DNA from 2 places in the Vibrio cidicii genome. Region 2 is predicted to be linked to the other one. Evidence: riboswitches for the same ligand, from Rfam matches in the RefSeq annotation. Region 2 holds a riboswitch; the other holds the start of a gene.

Region 1 (10,312 bases), 810 kb from region 2:
ACGCGGCCAACTTCACCTATATCCGCCAACGAGAAATGAAAGGCTTAGGCCATGCGATTCTCACCGGGCGTGAGCTTGTGGGTGACCAGCCTTTTGCCGTGGTGCTGGCCGATGACTTGTGTGTCAACCAAGAACAAGGCGTGCTGGCACAAATGGTCGCGCTATTTAAACAGTTCCGCTGCTCAATCGTCGCCGTGCAAGAAGTTCCAGAGAACGAAACACACAAATACGGCGTGATCGCTGGCGAAATGATTAAAGATGATCTATTTCGTGTGGACAACATGGTTGAAAAACCAGAACCCGGAACCGCGCCAAGTAATTTGGCGATCATTGGCCGCTATATTCTCACTCCCGACATTTTCGATTTGATCGAACAGACAGAGCCCGGCAAAGGCGGCGAAATCCAGATCACCGACGCACTCTTAAAGCAAGCCAAATCGGGCTGCGTATTGGCATACAAGTTCAAAGGACGCCGTTTTGATTGCGGCAGTGTCGAAGGCTACATTGAGGCCACCAACTACTGCTACCAGAACCTTTACTTGAAAGATGAGAAGAAATCGGAACTCGGCAAACAGTCGACTAAACGCCAGCGCTAAAGCGCCATTTGATCGCTTCTATCTATTGTGACGGCGCGGTTGAACTGCGCCGTTTTTAACTGTTTTTTTATCCAGTATTTTATTGCACATTTCTCACACTATGTAATACTTGCTCCACTTGGTATTTCACAGAGCATTGAAGATGGACAAGATAGAAGTTCGCGGAGCACGTACTCATAACCTAAAAAATATCAATCTCACCATTCCCCGAGACAAATTGATCGTCATTACGGGCTTATCCGGCTCAGGTAAGTCATCCCTTGCCTTCGATACTCTCTACGCCGAAGGGCAACGACGCTATGTAGAATCACTCTCGGCTTACGCGCGCCAGTTCTTATCTCTGATGGAAAAGCCGGATGTGGACCACATAGAAGGGCTTTCGCCAGCGATCTCCATCGAGCAGAAATCCACCTCACATAACCCTCGTTCTACCGTCGGTACCATTACCGAAGTGTATGATTACCTGCGTCTGTTGTACGCACGGGTCGGCGAACCGCGCTGCCCTGAGCACAAAGTGCCGCTGGCAGCGCAAACCGTGAGCCAAATGGTCGACAAAGTGCTGGAGATGCCCGAGGGCAGCAAAATGATGTTGCTGGCGCCGATCGTCAAAGAGCGCAAAGGCGAACACGTTAAAACGCTGGAAAACCTCGCCGCGCAAGGCTTTATTCGCGCTCGTATCGATGGCGAGACGTGCGACCTGTCCGATCCACCGACACTGGAATTGCACAAAAAACACACCATTGAAGTGATCGTCGATCGCTTTAAAGTGCGCGCCGATCTGCAACAGCGTCTGGCAGAATCGTTTGAAACGGCACTAGAGCTCTCCGGCGGTATTGTGGTTGTCGCTCCCATGGAAGGTGAAGGCGAAGAGATCGTCTTTTCGGCCAACTTTGCCTGTCCGCACTGTGGTTACAGCATGCAAGAGCTAGAGCCTCGCCTGTTCTCTTTTAACAACCCGGCTGGCGCCTGTGGCACTTGTGACGGTTTGGGCGTGCAGCAATATTTTGATCCAGACCGAGTGATCCAAGATGCCAATCTCAGTCTGGCACAAGGTGCAATTCGCGGCTGGGATCAAAAAAACTATTACTACTATCAAATGCTCACTTCGCTGGCTGATCATTATGGTTTTGATCTGCATGTGCCGTTCAACACTTTGTCGAAAAAGATCCAAGAGATCATTCTCAAAGGTTCGGGCCGTGCTGAAGTGGAGTTCAAATACATCAATGACCGCGGTGATATTCGCGTTAAACGTCATCCGTTTGAAGGCATTCTCAATACTCTGGAGAGACGCTACCGCGACACCGAATCCAACTCGGTGCGCGAAGAATTAGTTAAATACATTTCGACCAAGCCATGTGCCAGTTGTGGCGGTACTCGCTTGCGTTTAGAAGCGCGCAACGTGTTCATCAATGACACCACCCTGCCGCAGATTGTCGAACTCAGCATCGCCGAGGCATTGGCCTTTTTTGCCAATCTCAAGCTTGAAGGGCAACGCGCGCAGATCGCAGAAAAAGTGATGAAGGAGATCAACGACCGCTTACAGTTTTTGGTCAATGTTGGCCTCAATTATCTCAACCTGTCGCGCAGCGCAGAAACCCTCTCAGGCGGTGAGGCGCAGCGCATCCGCTTAGCAAGTCAAATTGGTGCAGGTTTGGTGGGGGTGATGTATGTGCTCGATGAACCCTCCATCGGTCTGCATCAGCGCGACAACGAACGGCTGCTGAAAACGCTCAATCACCTGCGCGACTTAGGTAACACTGTCTTAGTGGTTGAGCACGATGAGGATGCGATCCGCATGGCCGATTACGTGATTGACATCGGTCCGGGTGCCGGGGTGCACGGCGGGCAGATCGTCGCTGAAGGCAGTGTTGACGAGATCATCGCCAATCCGGATTCACTTACAGGTCAATACCTGAGCGGCGTGAAAGAAATTGCTGTACCACGTGAGCGCACCCCATACGATGCGAGCAAAACCGTCGAGTTGATCGGCGCGAGTGGCAACAACCTGAAAAACGTCAACCTCTCGGTGCCCGTGGGTTTGTTTAGCTGCATCACCGGCGTATCCGGTTCTGGCAAATCCACACTGATCAACGACACCTTCTTTAAAATCGCCCACACCGCGCTCAATGGCGCCACCACTGCTCAACCCGCGCCGTACAAAAGCATTAAAGGGCTGGAGCATTTTGATAAGGTGATCGATATCGACCAGAGCCCGATTGGTCGCACGCCGCGCTCAAACCCGGCCACCTATACAGGCATTTTTACCCCGATCCGCGAGCTGTTCTCGGGCACGCAAGAGTCTCGTTCACGGGGTTACAAGCCCGGGCGCTTTAGTTTCAACGTGCGGGGCGGTCGCTGTGAAGCCTGTCAGGGCGATGGCGTGATCAAAGTCGAGATGCACTTTTTACCCGATGTGTACGTGCCGTGTGATGTGTGTAAAGGCAAGCGTTATAACCGCGAAACACTGGAAGTGCGCTATAAAGGCAAATCAATTGACGAAGTGTTGGAAATGACGGTCGAAGACGCACGCGAGTTCTTTGAACCCGTTCCGGTAATTGCGCGTAAATTGCAAACCTTGATGGATGTCGGCCTCTCCTACATTCGCCTTGGTCAAGCGGCGACCACACTCTCCGGCGGTGAAGCGCAGCGGGTGAAACTGGCGCGCGAATTGTCCAAACGCGACACAGGTAAGACCTTGTATATTTTGGATGAACCGACCACGGGTCTGCATTTTCACGATATCCAACAACTGCTCACGGTCCTGCATCGCCTGCGCGATCACGGCAATACGGTGGTGGTGATTGAGCACAACTTGGATGTGATTAAAACCGCTGACTGGATCATCGACCTTGGTCCTGAGGGCGGGCAAGGCGGCGGCGAGATCATTGCCCAAGGCACACCGGAAGATGTGGCCTTGGTCGAAGGTTCGCACACTGCGCGCTTTCTTAAGCCTATGTTGAACTAGAAAAAACAGGTAAAGTGATGAAACCAGCTGCGTGCTGGTTTCATTGTTTACAATTACAGAAAACGTTTATGGCAACCATACATGTAAGTGGAACTCAGCTCGACCAGCCACCCGCCCGTATTCCGTTGAACAGAAAGTTTCTCGCGGCGATGGCGGCCGTGTTTCTGGTGGCGATGCACTTTTTTATGCCCAATCCTGGTGGTTCTGGGTTGGCGCTGTCGTTTAATCCAACCACTTGGATAGCCTTTTCGGTCGCTTTCGGTATCGGCTGCTATCATCTCGCCCGCAATCAGGCGCTGCGCTATTCCAAGTTGACCATCGGCTTACTGGTCAGTTGCGTGATCCTCTCTATCCCGCTGTTTTATTCCACGACCAATTACGAACTCTCGCTCGGACGCATGCTGGGGTTGTGGGCGGGGATGGCGTTTTTTATCCTGCTGCAACAGTTCAGCTTTAGTAATAAACACAAGCAGAGACTGCTGTGGCTGGTAGTGCTGGCGGTGGTGATTGAAGCCTGTCTGGGTTATTACCAATATCTGTGGCTTAAAGCGGACAACTGGATGGGCTACGACACGCTCTCCAATCGTCCTTACGGCATCTTTCAGCAACCGAATGTGATGGCCAGCTTTCTTGCAACAGGGTTGGTGATCTCAGGCTATTTGCTGGCAAGACAACCACACAAATACAACAAGCATTTGAGCGAAATCACCTTGCTCTACCTTGTGCCGCTCTTCACCGTACCACTGATTGTAGTGCTGGCGTCTCGCACTGGGTGGTTAGCGGCGTTATTGGGCGTATTGCTGCTGCTCCCTTACCTCTACCGCTTTGGCACAAAAATTCGCTTTTGGGGTTGGCTCATCGCTGTCATTGCTGGGTTGGTGTTGGCCAGTGCGATGCTCAATAACGTCAATCCCGATGGTGACAGCCTCGCTGCACGCAAAGCCAATCTCGACTCAGCGCGCGAATACACCTTCCCTCAGACACTGGATATGCTGATAGAAAAACCGTTTACTGGTTACGGCTACGGCAACTTTGAATCCGCTTACACCTTGTATACTGCAAGGCAGCACTTGCTTAATCACAATTATCCCGCTGGCTTACCAGCCATGGATCATCCGCACAATGAGCTGCTTTATTGGGGGGTAGAGGGGGGAATCATCCCGCTGATTGGGATCTTGCTGGCGGCCTTGTTAGTGCTTAACCGCATTATGAACACCAAGAAAGGCACCCGTTTGGCGGTGTTCGCGCTGTTTGTGCCCATTGTGCTGCACAGTCAACTGGAGTATCCCTTCTACCATTCAGCGGTACACTGGCTGACCTTCATCATTTTGCTGTACTGGATTGATCAGCGCGCGACACGGATGAAGTCTGTCTCTTTTAGTGTTATCAGCAAAACCGTCTTACGAGTGATGAGCTTGGTGGTGCCTATCCTCACGGCGTTTTATATGTTAAGCGCTCTGCACACCAACTATGTCCTAACCAAATTTGAAACCACACGACCACTTGACCCAGATCGGCTCAAGCAAGTGACCAATCCTGTGGTGTGGAAAGATCGCTTCGATTGGGATGTGTACAGCACCTATCTCAACATTGGCTTAGCCACTCAAGACGCGGCGTTAATCCAACCTTATATAGACTGGTCGTTGGAAATCATCCAGAGCAAGCCGCGCCCGGCATTTTACTCCAATCTGATCCTCGCTTACCAAGGCTTGGGGGATCTTAGTAAGGCCGAACAAGTGCGCGCCGAAGCGGAGTTTCTCTTTCCCAAGCACGACTTTACTCAAGTGCAGTATCAACCGCCCTCAAGTGCACGCTCGGCCACGGTTTCTGCGGGCCAATAAAGGCATCAAGCGAAGCGCATCCACGCTTCGCTTTTTTATTTAGAGCACTCAAGCGTTGTTACAGCGCCAACGACTCTTCTAATGCGCGAAGGCACAGTGCAACGTTTTCTTCTCGTGCTCCATAGCCCATCAAACCAATTCGCCATGCTTTGCCCGCCAGCGCCCCTAAACCTGCGCCGATTTCTAAGTTATAGGTTTCGAGCAGATGCGAGCGTACTTTCGCTTCATCAATGCCTTCCGGTACGTAAATGGCGTTGAGCTGCGGCAGACGGTGAGCTTCATCTACGACAAAGCGAAAGCCGAGTTTCTCCAGCCCGGATTTCAGTTTGTCGTGCATCGCTCGATGGCGTGCCCACGCATTCTCCAGCCCTTCATTTTTCAGCAGCAGTAGCGCTTCATGCAGTGAATAGAGACTATTGACTGGCGCTGTGTGGTGATAGCTGCGTTTGCCTGCGCCGCTCCAATAGCCGAGTACTAAGCTTTGATCCAAAAACCAGCTTTGAATCGGCGTGGTGCGCGCCTGAATTTTTTCAATCGCGGCTTTTGAGAAGGTTAATGGCGACAATCCCGGTACGCAAGAGAGGCACTTCTGACTGCCAGAATAGACCGCATCCAACTGCCACTCATCCACTTTGAGCGGCACGCCACCGAGTGACGTAACGGTATCGGCAATGGTTAACAGCCCATGCGCTTTGGCTAGTTTACCGAGCGCCTCGGCATCGCTCATCGCACCGGTTGAGGTTTCAGCGTGTACAAAGGCGAGGATCTTGCTGTCTGGATGCTCCGTAAGCGCTTGTTCTACCTTCTCAACTGAAACGGGGCAGCCCCATTCATCGTCCACCAGCACCACTTCGCCACCAGCACGAATCACGTTTTCCCGCATCCGCTCACCAAACACGCCATTACGACACACAATCACTTTATCGCCGGGCTCAATCAGATTGACAAAGCAGGCTTCCATACCCGCACTGCCGGGCGCCGATACCGCGATGGTGAACTCATTTTCCGTTTGGAAAGCGTATTTGAGCAGTTGTTTTAGCTCGTCCATCATGGCGATAAAAAGTGGGTCTAAGTGGCCGACCGTCGGGCGACTTAACGCCTGTAACACCTGCGGAGAGATGTCCGATGGCCCAGGCCCCATAAGAATTCGACGTGGTGGATGAAAACTTTGTATCGTCATAGCGGCTCCTTGCTAAGCGTGAAAGGGTTGTTATGGACTTAGATTAGTATTGAAAGCTGAGCTTTCCACACTAAAGCAATATTTCCGCCACGGCAATTAGCCGACCGTCTTACAGGTCTAACCAGTGTCACAGTTTTGTTAATAAAAACTTTCACTCCTGCCTGAAATAGCCGTTGACATTAAGTGGCGAAAAACGTTCAATGTTTGAGCTTTATGCAGAAGAGGAGCACTGCCCAGGTAGGTGTTTCGTGGAGCCGCAACTCCGATACGAAATACTCAGGGGGAGCAGTGCCGAGGTAGATCAAGGTTGCTGGAATTGATCTGTCGGTTGACTTGGGTTGAGTCCCATCAACTGTCATCAGCACCGTCTGATGAAGAGCTTCTGAGGGACATTCTCTGATTATTCAAACTGACCTCTTTCAATTGCTCTATCCCCTTTCCTCACCAAAACAAACATCGGATGTTGGGTTACCAACGATAGTTATTTTTTTAGAAGTCGTGGGAGAAATGCCGTGAGCGCATTAAATGTAGCGAAATTTGGTGGAACCAGTGTGGCCAACTTTGAGGCGATGAGCCGCAGTGCCGCCGTGGTCGAAAACAATCCAGACACGCGTCTGGTAGTGAGCAGCGCCTGTTCTGGGGTGACTAACTTATTGGTTGAACTGGCAAATGGTGTGCAAGCGCAAGAGCGACGCAACCAAATCCTCAGCCAACTGGCAGAGATCCACGATGCGATTCTCAATCAGTTGCAAGACGCCAGCGAAACTGCCGCCGAAGTGTACGCTCTGCTTGATACCGTGACCAGCTTAGCCGAAGCCGCTTCCATTCAAGCCAGCACCAAACTGACCGACCACTTGGTCGCCTGCGGTGAGCTGATGTCAACGCACATTCTCACTCAATTGATGAAAGAGCGTGGTTTGAATACGGTTCGTTTTGATATCCGCGACGTACTACGCACCGACAGCAACTTTGGCCGCGCAGAACCAGATGTAACGCAAATTTCCCTGCTCGCCCAAGAAAAACTGTTGCCGCTGTGCCGTGATTTTATCGTCGTGACACAAGGCTTTATTGGCTCTGACCTTGATGGCAACACCACCACGCTTGGCCGTGGAGGAAGCGACTACAGCGCCGCGCTGATTGCTGAAGGATTAAAAGCGACGGGTCTTGAGATCTGGACCGACGTCCCGGGCATCTACACCACCGATCCGCGCATTGCGCCAAAAGCGGCGCCGATCCCTGAAATCAGTTTTGCTGAAGCGTCAGAAATGGCGAACTTCGGCGCAAAGATCCTTCATCCTTCAACACTGGTTCCGGCGCTGCGTCATGATATTCCAGTATTTGTCGGCTCGTCCAAAGAGCCCGAGAAAGGCGGCACTTGGATTCGTCATGAAGCACAGAGCTCGCCGCTGTTTCGTGCGTTAGCCCTGCGTTGCAACCAAACCATGGTGACGCTGCGTAGCGCTAAGATGTTCCACGCTTACGGTTTCCTCGCCAAAGTATTTGAAATTTTGGCAAAGCATAAGATTTCTGTTGATCTGATCACCACTTCAGAAATCAGTGTTTCGCTTACTCTGGATAAAACCGACACCTCGGGCGGTGCACCAGAGTTGCCGCAAGCGGTTCGCAGCGAGCTTGAAGAGCTGTGCCACGTAGAAGTCGAACACAATCTATGTTTGGTCGCCTTAATCGGCAACCACATGGAGACCAAAGGTTACGCTAAAGAGGTGTTTAGCACACTAGGCGATTTCAACCTGCGCATGATCTGCTACGGAGCGAGCGATCACAACCTGTGTTTCCTCGTCGATGCGCACGACTCGAAGAAAGTGATTCAAAAGCTGCACCAAGATCTGTTTGAGACGCAGAATTAATACTCACCAATGTAAAAATGGGTTGCCTCGTGGCAACCCATTTTTTCGCTCGAAAGTGTGCGGTTTAACCGTTGATATTCGGCCCCAACCATTTTTCCGCTTCAAGTAGATCCCAGCCTTTGCGCTGCGCGTAGTCTTCTACCTGATCTTGTTGGATCTGTGCGATCGCAAAGTAGCGAGATTCTGGATGAGAGAAATACCAGCCCGACACGGATGCCCCCGGCCACATTGCATAACTGCTGGTCAGTGACATGCCGATCGTTTGCTCGACATTGAGCAGTTCCCATAATGCCCCTTTTTCCGTGTGCTCCGGACACGCGGGATAACCAGGTGCAGGGCGAATACCTTGGTATTTCTCGCGGATCAATTCTTCATTGGATAAGTTCTCATTCGGCGCATAGCCCCAAATTTCTTTGCGCACTCTCTCATGCAGATATTCGGCAAAGGCTTCTGCCAGACGATCCGCCACCGCCTGAATCATGATCGCGTTGTAATCATCGCCCTGCGCTTTGAACTCATCAGCCAGTTCTCGCTCATTGATGCCGCCAGTGACCGCAAACGCACCAATCCAATCCTTTTTGCCTGAAGCTTTCGGCGCAACGTAATCCGACAAACAGTAGTTGGCGCCTTTCGGCTTCTCGGTTTGCTGTCTTAAATTGTGCAACACTTTGACCACTTGGCTACGCGATTCGTCGCTATACACCTCAATATCGTCACCAATGCTGGCGGCTGGAAAGAGCGCACACATGCCACTGGCTTTCATCAACCCTTCTTGCTCAATTTTATCCAGCCAATCATTGGCATCTTTGAACAAGCGTTGCGCCTCTTCACCGACCTCCTCGTGGTCGAAAATGGTCGGGTATTTACCCACCAGCGACCACGTCATAAAGAATGGGGTCCAATCGATATACTGACGCAAAACCGCCACATCAAAATCGGCAAACACATGCACACCCGGCTTAGCTGGTGCTGGCGGCGTGTAGCTCTGCCAATCGATCGCCGCTTTGTTGGCGCGAGCTTCTGCCAAGGTGACGGGTTTACTTCTCGGTTTCTTACGATTGTGCTGATCGCGCACCAACTCATAATCGGCCTGCAAGCGTTCGACAAACGCCGGACGCAGTTCGTCAGACAGCAGCGAGGTACATACCCCAACCGCACGCGAAGCATTATTGACGTACACCACGGGATGAGAATAGTTCTGCTCAATTTTGACTGCGGTGTGCGCTTTGGAGGTGGTCGCACCGCCGATCAGCAGTGGCAAATCAAAGCCCTGACGCTCCATCTCTTTGGCCACATGCACCATTTCGTCCAAAGACGGAGTGATAAGACCTGAGAGACCAATGATGTCGACCTGCTCTTCTTTGGCCACTTTGAGGATCTGTTCACACGGCACCATGACACCTAAATCAATGATTTCGTAGTTGTTACATTGTAAAACCACACCAACAATGTTCTTGCCGATATCGTGCACATCACCTTTGACCGTGGCGAGCAGAATCTTACCGTTGGTTGTACCGGACTGCTTAGAGGCATTAATAAACGGCTCTAAGTGAGCCACCGCCTGCTTCATCACCCGCGCCGATTTTACCACCTGAGGGAGGAACATCTTGCCTTCCCCAAACAGGTCGCCGACCACGTTCATGCCGTCCATCAACGGCCCTTCAATCACTTCCAGTGGCTTAGACGCGTTTAGCCTCGCCTCTTCGGTGTCTTCGACGATAAACTCGGTAATACCCTTCACCAGCGCATGCTCAAGCCGTTTAGCCACAGGCCAAGTACGCCACTCCAATGCCGAAGCATCTTCCACTTTGCCCACGGCATTTTCACGATACGCTTCGGCGATTTCCAACAAGCGTTCAGTG
Region 2 (10,312 bases):
CTTGCCCATCACGAACGTCTAAGCACGGAATTATTCGCTTTGCCAACATGCAAATGCCTCCTCTGCGCTGAACTTGCCATCAAGGAGTGCGCGACCCACAATCACGCCCGCCACACCACTGCCTTTCAGTGCTTCAATATCCGCCAGTGAGCCGATGCCACCAGACGATTGAAACTGCACTTGTGGGTACTGTTTGCACAAATCCACATACAGTTCAACATTAGAGCCCGCCAAGGTGCCATCGCGAGAAATATCGGTACAAAGTACGTGCTTTAAGCCGACGGTAAGGTAATCATCAATCAGCGCTTCGATGGTCACGCCCGAGTCTTCCTGCCAACCAGAAATCGCCACTTTGCGCGTGCCGTCTTGGTCGATATTGATGTCTAGCGCCAGAACGATTTTCTCCGCGCCATATTTTTCCATCCAACCTTTTACTAACTCAGGCTGTTTTACTGCGGTCGAACCTACCACAACGCGCTGTGCGCCTGCTTCCAGCAGATCCACTACGTCTTGTTCTGTACGCACACCACCGCCGATTTGAATATGCGCTGGTGTACTCGCCAGCAGTTTGGCAATCAAATCAAGTTGGCGTGCCGAGGTGTCTTTCGCCCCCGTGAGATCCACCAAGTGCAGCCAGTTGGCGCCAGCTTGGTGGTACAAGTTAAACTGCTCTGCGGGGTCGACTTTGTATTCGGTGACTTGGCCGTAATCACCCTGATAGAGGCGAACGACCTGTCCTTCAATTAAATCAAGAGCTGGAATAATCACACTAAATCCCTTTTATAATTCTAAGAAGTTTTGTATCAGCTTGGCGCCCGCTTTTGAAGAACGCTCTGGGTGGAACTGCACGCCGTAGTAGTTACCACTTTGCACTGCGGCGGTGAACGGGTTGCCGTACTCACATTCAGCAATGGTGTAGCTACCGACTGGCATCGCAAAGCTGTGAACGAAGTAAAAATACTCCCCTTCCTCGATGCCTTTAAACAGAGGATGCCCTTTTTTTGCCGATACGGTATTCCACCCCATGTGAGGTAGCGGTAAATCGCCCGTTTCAAGCAGCTTCACTTCGCCATCACAAAGTCCAAGACACTCAACTAACTCGTCAGCTTTCTGCCCTTTCTCTTGAGAAACCTTACCCAAGAGTTGCATGCCCAAGCAGATACCGAGCAGCGGTTTTTCTACCTTCTTAACAAGATCAATCAGATCGCGCTCTGCGAGGTTTTTCATCGCTTCACTCGCGGTGCCTACGCCCGGAAGGAACAACTTGTCGGCAGAGAGAACCACTTGCGGATCTCTGGAAATCACCACATCGTAGCCGAGACGTTCAATGGCAAATTTTACCGAAGAGACGTTGGCACAGCCTGTATCAATAATGACCACTTTCTGTTGTGTCACGGTTTTCTCTCCTTTAAAGCACGCCTTTGCTGCTTGGCAATTCGGTTCCTTCCACTTTAATCGCTTGGCGTAAAGTGCGACCAAACGCTTTAAATAAACTTTCGATGATGTGGTGATCATTGTCACCCGAAGAAGAAAGATGCAGTGTGCAAGCTAAGGTATCAGTGAGCGAACGGAAGAAATGCACCACCATCTCGGTGGAGAGATCGCCGACCTGCTCGCGGCTAAATTTCGCGTCAAATTTCAGGTATGGTCGGCCAGAGAGATCCAAGGCGCACTGCGCCAAACATTCGTCCATTGGCAAGCTGAAACCAAAACGGCCAATACCACGCTTATCACCTAGCGCTTCTTTCAGTGCCTGACCAAGCGCCAGTGCGGTATCTTCGATAGTGTGATGATCATCGATATGCAGATCGCCCTGCACTTGACACACCATTTTGAATCCGCCGTGCGTGGCAATTTGATCGAGCATATGGTCGAAAAAACCAAGACCAGTAGAGATCTCATTACCACCTTGCTCATCAAGATTAACCACCACTTTGATGTCAGTTTCTTTGGTGGTGCGAACTACCTCAGCAACACGCGCTTTCAAGGTGAGATCTTTTAGGATCTGTTTCCAGCCCATGTTTTCTGGGTGGTATTGAATACCGCGAATGGCCATGTTCTCCGCCAGTTGGAGATCCGTTTGACGATCGCCAATCACGTAAGAATTCTGGAAATCCACTTTTCCGGCCTGTAAGTACGCTTTGACTAAACCAAGCTTAGGTTTACGACACGAACAGTTCTCACGCTCAAAATGGGGGCAGATCAATACATCGTCGAATTTCACACCCTGTGATTCGAAAATCTCCATCATCATATTGTGCGGTGCGTCGAAATCTTCCTGCGGATAACTGTCGGTCCCCAAACCGTCTTGGTTGGTCACCATCACCAAGCGGTAACCTGCCGCTTGCAGCGATAACAGACTTGGAATAACAAATGGCTCCAGTTTCAGCTTATCTAGACGGTCTACCTGAAAATCCACCGGTGGCTCGACAATCAAGGTGCCATCTCGGTCGATGAAAAGAATTTTTTGTTGCTTGCTCACACTCACTTCCTTATTTTTTACCCTACGTCAATGCTGGCTCAGGGCGCTGTATTCTGCTTTACGAGTAGTAATTGCGCATAAAACCGAGTGTCTTCTCACACTCTTCACGATTACCGACACTGATGCGCACACAATCCTCAATCGGTGAATTGCGCAGAATAATTCCCGTCTCCCAAGCGGCTTTAAATAGCGCATCGCCATCAGGGAATTTCACTAACAAGTAGTTACCCCAGCCTTCAAAGACCTGCAATCCTGGGATCATAGAAAGACCGACTTGTAAGTAGGCACGGTTGGCGTTCAAATCGAGGACTTGATATTTCGCGCGCGCTAAGCCCGCCTCAGATAGCGCTTGCATGGCAATTTCTGCCACTGGCACGGGCACCGGATACGGTGCAATCACTTTGAGCAATACGTTGATTAGCTCTTCGTTGGCCAAGGTAAACCCGCAGCGTAATCCTGCCAAGGCAAAGGCTTTGGAAAGGGTGCGCAAAATTGCTAAGTTCGAATATTCATTTAGCAAACTCACCGTTGAAGCTTCTGGACAAAAATCGATGTAGGCTTCGTCCATCACCACAATCGCACGATCTTTGGTCATCTCAAGCAGGGTAATAATGTCTTCGCGTTTGACGAGATTGCCAGTCGGGTTATTTGGACTACAGACAAACACCAGTTTGACCTTATCCAAATTAGCTTCAATCTCGTTGAGATTGAGTTGCCAATCTGCCGTCAGCGGCACCGTTTTGCGCTCTACACCAATCGTTTCTGCGCTGACCGAGTACATGCCGTAAGTCGGCGGACAATAGAGAATCGCATCTTGTCCCGGCTCGCAGAAGGCCCTGATAAGCAATTCGATGCCTTCATCAGCGCCGCGAGAAGTCAAGGTTTGCTCTGGCGCTACCCCAGCATACGCCGCATAAGCGGCAATTAGCCCTTTCGGCTGGCACTCACTATAACGATTCAAGCGGGTGAAATCGGTACGATATTCATTGTCAAAGGGCGATTCATTGGCGTTAAGCCACACGTCACCGCAGCCACCGATGCGACGCGCTGAGAGATAAGGGGTCAGTTGTTGCACACTTTTACGCGCTAATTTTTCCATTTTTTCTTCCTTATCAACGCGACTGTAATTTTTCAACACGGATGGTCACGGCACGTTTGTGCGCATCCAGCCCTTCGGCTTCGGCCATAGTGATGACGGTCGGCGCTAAGTTTTTCAGCCCCTCCGCAGAGAGCTCCTGAACCGTCATGCGTTTGGAGAAATCGGCCAACCCTAAGCTTGAGTAGGTTCGAGTGTAACCATAGGTTGGCAGCACATGGTTAGTGCCAGATGCGTAATCACCAGCCGATTCTGGCGACCAATCGCCAAGGAAGATGGAACCCGCATTGTCCAGTAGTGGCAAAAGTTCACGTGGCGCTTTGGTCTGCACAATCAGGTGCTCTGGCCCGTAATAGTTGGAGATAGAGACCGCTTGAGTGAGCGAATCAGCAATGATGATGAGGCTCGATGCCAACGCTTTTTGCGCAATCTCGGCTCGGCTGAGCTGTTTGAGCTGACGCTGAACCGCATCGGTCACTTTATCAGCAATCACCACCGAAGGAGTCACGAGCACCACCTGAGAATCAGGACCATGCTCTGCTTGGCTAAGCAAGTCGGCCGCAATAAACTCCGCATCTGCGGTATCGTCTGCAATCACCAACACTTCTGATGGGCCTGCTGGCATATCAATCGCAGCACCGCGAAAATCTTTGCTGACCTGACGTTTCGCTTCAGTGACGTAAGCATTACCGGGACCAAATATTTTATCGACTTTGCTAACCGTTTCCGTTCCGTAAGCCATCGCTGCGATCGCTTGTCCACCACCGAGGTTATAAACCTCGTCGATATTACACAGTTTGGCGACATAGAGTATTTCGTCAGCAATTGGCGGCGGAGAACAGAGCACCACTTTGCGACAACCGGCTATTTGCGCCGGCACACCCAGCATCAAAACGGTGGAAGGCAGTGGTGCGCTGCCGCCAGGAATGTACAAGCCCACTTTTTGAATAGGACGAGTCACTTGCTCGCACACCACACCAGGCTGAGTTTCTACTTTAATCGGTGTGGGTTTCTGTGCTTTGTGGAACTTAGAAATATTGTCATACGCTTGCTGCAGCGCTTGCTTCATCTTTTCCGAAAGGCGCTCTGCTGCTGCATCAATCTCAGCGGTACTGACACGAATCGATGCAGGTTTGACTCGGTCAAATTTTTCGGTCAGTTCCAACAGGGCCGCATCACCTTCTTGGCGCACTTTCTCAATCACCGCAGTTACTGCAGCGGTGATGTTCGCGCCTTCTGCCATTGCTGGTCTTTCGAGCAGTGAATCTTGCTGCGCTTCACTGAGTGACTGCCATACAACCGTTCTCATGCTGCTTACTCCATCATCTTCTCAATTGGCAGTACTAGGATAGAACTCGCACCGAGTTCTTTCAGCTGTTCCATCGTTTCCCAGAATAGGTTTTCTGTACTCACCAGATGTACCGCCACTCTTTGCTTTTCCGCAGACAGCGGCAGTACCGTTGGATCTTCCGCACCAGGAAGAAGTGCTTTTACCTGTTCCAGCTTATCCACAGGTGCGTGTAACATGATGTATTTAGACTCTTTTGCTTGCTGAACTCCTTGCATACGAGTCAGCAGTTTTTCAATCAGATTTTGTTTGTCTGCGTCAAACTGCCCTGCACGTTGGATCAGCGTCGCTTTCGATTGGAAGATGACCTCAACCTCTTTCAAACCGTTCGCCTCTAAAGTGGCTCCAGTGGAGACCAAATCGGCAATCGCGTCCGCCAAGCCGGCACGCGGAGCTACTTCAACCGAGCCAGTCAGCATACAGGTCGAAAATGGCACACCCTGCTCATCCATGTAAGCTTTTAGTAGCTGCGGATAGGTGGTCGCTATGCGTTTACCAGCTAAATCTTTAGGCCCGTTGTACACCGCGTCTTTATCTAAGGCAATCGATAGACGACAGCCGCCGAAATCTAAACGTCTTAGTGTTTCGAACTGACACGCAGTCCCGGTCGCTTTGCGCTCCAAGCGCACCTCTTCCAAGACGTTTTCACCGATAAAACCGAGATCCACCACGCCATCCATGATTAAACCTGGGATGTCGTCATCACGGACTAAGAGTAAATCGATAGGCATATTTTCAGAGTGAACCACGAGGCGCTCACCCATGATGTTGAACTTAACACCGCATTTTTTCAGCAGCAGTTGGCATTCTTGGCTCAAACGGCCTTTTTTCTGAATAGCGATTCTTAAACGTTGTGTTGGCATGACATAATCCCTGTGCTTCAATTTGAAATAGTTAAACCGTTGAAATTAAAAAACCCTCGGAAGATGTTGGTCTCCCGAGGGTTTAAAATCTGAATTCGACGATTTTCACCTCCGGAAGATTCCTGTCTCCCGGGTATGCGCTCATCTCCCGAAAGACTAGGCTGGGTGATGATGGTGATGAATGTTCATTACAAAACTGCGCATACTTATTTGCTCTTTACGTCGTTGACTTTGTTGCTAACCACACTAACCAAGCTGTGGAATTTTTGCAATAGTTTATTTTCAAAAATGACCAAATTGTATATGACAAATAAAATGGGAGGTCGACGCCTCCCATTTTACTTTTTATAAATCATTGAGTTAAGCTTTCTGCAAAGTCACTCTTTTGGATTTAGACATCCAAGAAAATACCGCGCACACGACGATGAAAGCGGCAGTCGCAGCGGCCAGAGAGAGCGTTACTGACGCCGTCATGCCAAGAGCCACAAAGCCGATACAAGAGACAAGTGCAACAGCAAGTGCATAAGGCAACTGAGTCGCCACATGGTCAATGTGATTACAACGCGCCCCGGTCGATGACAAAATCGTGGTATCTGAAATCGGCGAGCAGTGATCACCAAAGACCGAACCAGCCAAGACTGAACTCAACATTGGCAACATCAACGCGATGTCGGTCGCACCAGCCATATCACCTGCGATTGGCAACATAATGCCAAACGTGCCCCAAGAGGTGCCCGTTGAAAACGCCATCAAACCGGATAGTAGGAACAGAATCACAGGTAACCAATGGGAATCAATATTGCCTTGTGCCATCGTCGACAAGTACGATCCTGTCTTCATGTCGCCAATCACGGAACCGATCGTCCAGGCAAATACAAGAATCAAAATCGCGCCAAACATTGATTTCGCACCAATCCACAAGGTGCGAGCAATTTCGACCAATGCAAGGCCCTGTTTTAGCACGGTGAACAGCGCAACGGCTAGACCGACTAAACCACCGTAAATCAGCGAAGTGCCAACATTCGTATTTTCAAATGCTCCCAGAAGATTAAACACTTTTCCATCGGCAGCCAGCGCTTGTGCTCCGGTGTAAAGCATCGAAGCAACAGTGGCAATAATCAGAGCAACGATTGGCAAAACGAGATCGGATACTTTTCCTTTTTCGCTTTCTCGGATATCCAGCTCTTCGTCGATTTCATGGGCTTCTTTAAGATCGGTTTCCGAGTCATTGTCGAATCCACGTCCTTGCGAAGCGGCAATTTCATGCTCGCGCATTTTGCCAATATCAAGGCCAAACCAAGCCACAGCAAATACCATCAGCAGGGCAAAGATTGCGTAAAAATTCATTGGAACCAAACGCAGGTATGCCCCTAACGCTGAATATTCAGTGATGCCATGTGAAACCAAAATGCCGCCGATGATGGTCATGATGTACGCACCCCAGCTTGACGCTGGCATCACAACACACATCGGCGCAGCAGTAGAGTCGAGAATGTAAGCCAGCTTGGCGCGAGAAACGTAGAATCGATCGGTAACAGGGCGAGAAATTGCACCTACAGCTAGGCTGTTAAAATAGTCATCAACAAAAATGAATACGCCTAAAAATGCCGCAAGCAGTTTAGAACCGCGCTTACTTTTTACTCGCGATTGTGCCCATTCGGCAAACGCACGAGTACCGCCGGAAAGAGTAAGTAACGCGGTAGTCATACCGAGTAGCAAAAGAAAACCCACAATACTCATATTCCAAGTATTGAGGCCGCCATCTTCAACGAAAACAGCGGATACTTTTTCACCAACATAAGTGGCTGCGTTGATTACAGAGTAACTGTTGAGCAAAATAGCTCCGAGAATGATACCAACACCCAGAGAAACCAGCACCTTACGGGTCAATATCGCTAGAGTAAGCGCCACTATTGGCGGTAGTAGAGAAATCGGAGATGTAGAAAAATCTATTAAATTCATGATCTTCAAAAACCAGTTTTTGGTTAGAGATCTACTGCAGAACAAACCGTCAGAAATATTTCTGATGTTTTTGTTGAACTAAGCGACAGGGAAGTGAACACTTCACCCAACCCTACAGTAGCGCTCCATAGTTTATAGATAAAAGACTATGGCAGTGTTGTTCCTATTCGAATACAACACCAGCAAGCCGCTTTGATATGCAACTTACTTCGGCAACTTACACCTTTCACTATTATTCATTGGCATCACCCCAATAATAGTTACTCTTTGTCGTTGCGCCTCTACGGCGATAACTTATTTTTGACCATTTATTGTTTATAAAAACAACAAACCCACCAAGTTACCGCATCAGGTAGGCGTCATTGTACTCATCCTCATAGGCTTTGCAATACATCTGTCTAAAAACATCACCGAATAAAACAAAGAAAAATGGGCACGATATGTATCCAGTTGCGTCAGTATGTATAAACGGAGGTGTCATTTTTATCACGCTCAGATATGAATGATAGATGTGAATTACACTTAATGCATAACATTTGTCACAAAAACTTGCGCAGCTAGCAGGAGTCTATAGATAAGGCATCGAATATAAAGTTAGTAACGATTAAACAATAAAAAAAACGCTATAAATATTGCTTATATCGTGTTTAGCGTTAATATTAGCATCGTAAAGAATTTAATCTTATTCGTTTTATCTGAACCTCGATATTATTATTGCGATGTCGACTTACTTAACATAGGAAAGGTTATGTCGGAACTAACAAAGACTCTACTTAATATTCGCAGCCTACGTGCTTACGCAAGAGAACTCACTCTAGAGCAACTAGAAGAAGCATTGGACAAACTGTCAACCGTCGTTGCTGAGCGTCAAGAAGCAGAAGCGGAAGAGCGTGCGGCAAAAGCTGAACAAGAAGCAAGACTGGCTGCAATTGCAGAGCAGATTGCAAAAGACGGCATTGACGTTGATGCGCTAATCAGCGCGCTTTCTGGCGAAACCAAAAGCAAGAGCAAAGGTAAAAGTAAACGTGCTCCACGTCCTGCCAAATACAAATATGTTGATGTAAACGGCGAAGAAAAGACTTGGACAGGCCAAGGTCGTACTCCATCAGCAATTCAAGCGCAGCTAGATGCAGGTAAATCTCTAGAAGACTTCGAAATCTAGTCTTTGCATTATATAAAAAAGGCTCCTTACGGAGCCTTTTTATTTTCTATTTAACGTTCCCAATACGCCTCTTCTAAGCTATCTTCCCGTTCTGGTAAGCCACGGGACAAACGCGGTGAGTGCTGAGCAAGAACTTCGTAACTGGCGCGATTTGCATACTTACACACTTGAGAAAAAGATGAATAAGTGAGAAATTCGTGCACATGCTTGCTTGAGTTGGGCACATTCTCTTTATGATATTTATTCGCCGACATATCGTGCAACACCGCAGAAAGCGCCGCATCGCCCGCACCATTGGTATTTTTAATTTTCTCAGGGCCACCCATATATGGTGAAATATGTGAATAAACTTTAATGGGATTTTCACATGAGGCTTTTCGAGTCGGGCGACTAAATTCATAGCGATTAAATTCTGCAATGCAGCCTGGCAAAAGAGGCAATGATGTTTCACGCTTAGCGCTCTCTTCGGTGTAACCCGCCATAAATAATCCAAGTGGTCCAGCAGTACACAATACCAAGTCAGCCCAATCGAGAGTTTTATCTGAAGCAGCAAGCGGATCGCTTTCACCGGTTAATGCCTCAGCTTCATCTTCATTCATCGCAACGACCGTAACATGATCATGAATAAATGCTTGCCAAAACTGCGGATCGTCCTGAATAACAAACTTAGTACCAAGGGTTAGTACAACAGGCACATTATATTTTTTCGCGTACTCGATCGCTTTCATTGTGGCTTGCGGCATGGGATCGCCTTCTTTACAACGAATCAAATAAGCCGTCAAAACCAAAGCAGAGGCTTTTTTAAAAATCTTTTCAGGGATACTTTGCGGCTTCAATTGGTTCATTTGGCCTTCGCTGATCGCGAATGTTCGTTCACCATCTTCGGTAATTAGCGCAAAACAGCGGCCTATTGCTCCATCAACACCTTGCAAGTAATTGAGATCCATACGGCTGGATGTATTACATAAATAACGATAACCGTAGCTGCCAATTTTAATATCTTGGCTCATGACACCGAGTAGCGTTGAGCGATCATCGGCCAATACAGAGTAGTTGTGCAATGTATTTCCTATCGTCCCACCCGCATATTCGTTGGTAATCAAATTCTCTTGTTTTAATTGCTGATAAAGTGCTTCTGCTGTTTGGTCATCAATAACTAATGAGTGACCTTTACTCAGACCGTATTTCTCAATCACCTCTGACGTCACTTTCGCTTCAATATCCACCAAAGTTTGGTCAATACCGATAACATGTGTACGCGTCATTCGTTTGCTTTCCTGCGCTTGGCTCACCAGCGGATCGCGGGCATGTACAGGAAAATAATGCTTTGATTTGCGTTGTCCGGGAAATTTCATAGTGTTCGTCTGAGTAAGGGGTTAAAAAAGAGAGCGGATTCTAA

What was found. Region 2 has a riboswitch for lysine ahead of EWA64_RS03325 (Na+/H+ antiporter NhaC family protein). Riboswitches for the same ligand answer to the same signal wherever they lie in the genome.
Region 1: another riboswitch for lysine. It lies ahead of lysC (lysine-sensitive aspartokinase 3); the one in region 2 lies ahead of EWA64_RS03325 (Na+/H+ antiporter NhaC family protein).

The regions. Positions count from the first base shown of each region.
Region 1 covers NZ_CP035921.1:1,311,042-1,321,353, forward strand. Annotated here, with positions in the region: gene galU (UTP--glucose-1-phosphate uridylyltransferase GalU) at 1-596, shown strand, start outside; gene uvrA (excinuclease ABC subunit UvrA) at 739-3,561, shown strand; gene EWA64_RS07005 (PglL family O-oligosaccharyltransferase) at 3,630-5,402, shown strand; gene EWA64_RS07010 (pyridoxal-phosphate-dependent aminotransferase family protein) at 5,461-6,582, opposite strand; lysine riboswitch at 6,794-6,972, shown strand; gene lysC (lysine-sensitive aspartokinase 3) at 7,095-8,450, shown strand; gene metH (methionine synthase) at 8,515-10,312, opposite strand, start outside.
Region 2 covers NZ_CP035921.1:502,733-513,044, forward strand. Annotated here, with positions in the region: gene hisF (imidazole glycerol phosphate synthase subunit HisF) at 1-49, opposite strand, end outside; gene hisA (1-(5-phosphoribosyl)-5-[(5-phosphoribosylamino)methylideneamino]imidazole-4-carboxamide isomerase) at 31-768, opposite strand; gene hisH (imidazole glycerol phosphate synthase subunit HisH) at 781-1,395, opposite strand; gene hisB (bifunctional histidinol-phosphatase/imidazoleglycerol-phosphate dehydratase HisB) at 1,409-2,482, opposite strand; gene hisC (histidinol-phosphate transaminase) at 2,541-3,581, opposite strand; gene hisD (histidinol dehydrogenase) at 3,595-4,887, opposite strand; gene hisG (ATP phosphoribosyltransferase) at 4,893-5,789, opposite strand; His leader region at 5,834-5,970, opposite strand; gene EWA64_RS03325 (Na+/H+ antiporter NhaC family protein) at 6,150-7,751, opposite strand; lysine riboswitch at 7,862-8,043, opposite strand; gene EWA64_RS03330 (H-NS histone family protein) at 8,500-8,913, shown strand; gene EWA64_RS03335 (inosine/guanosine kinase) at 8,964-10,268, opposite strand.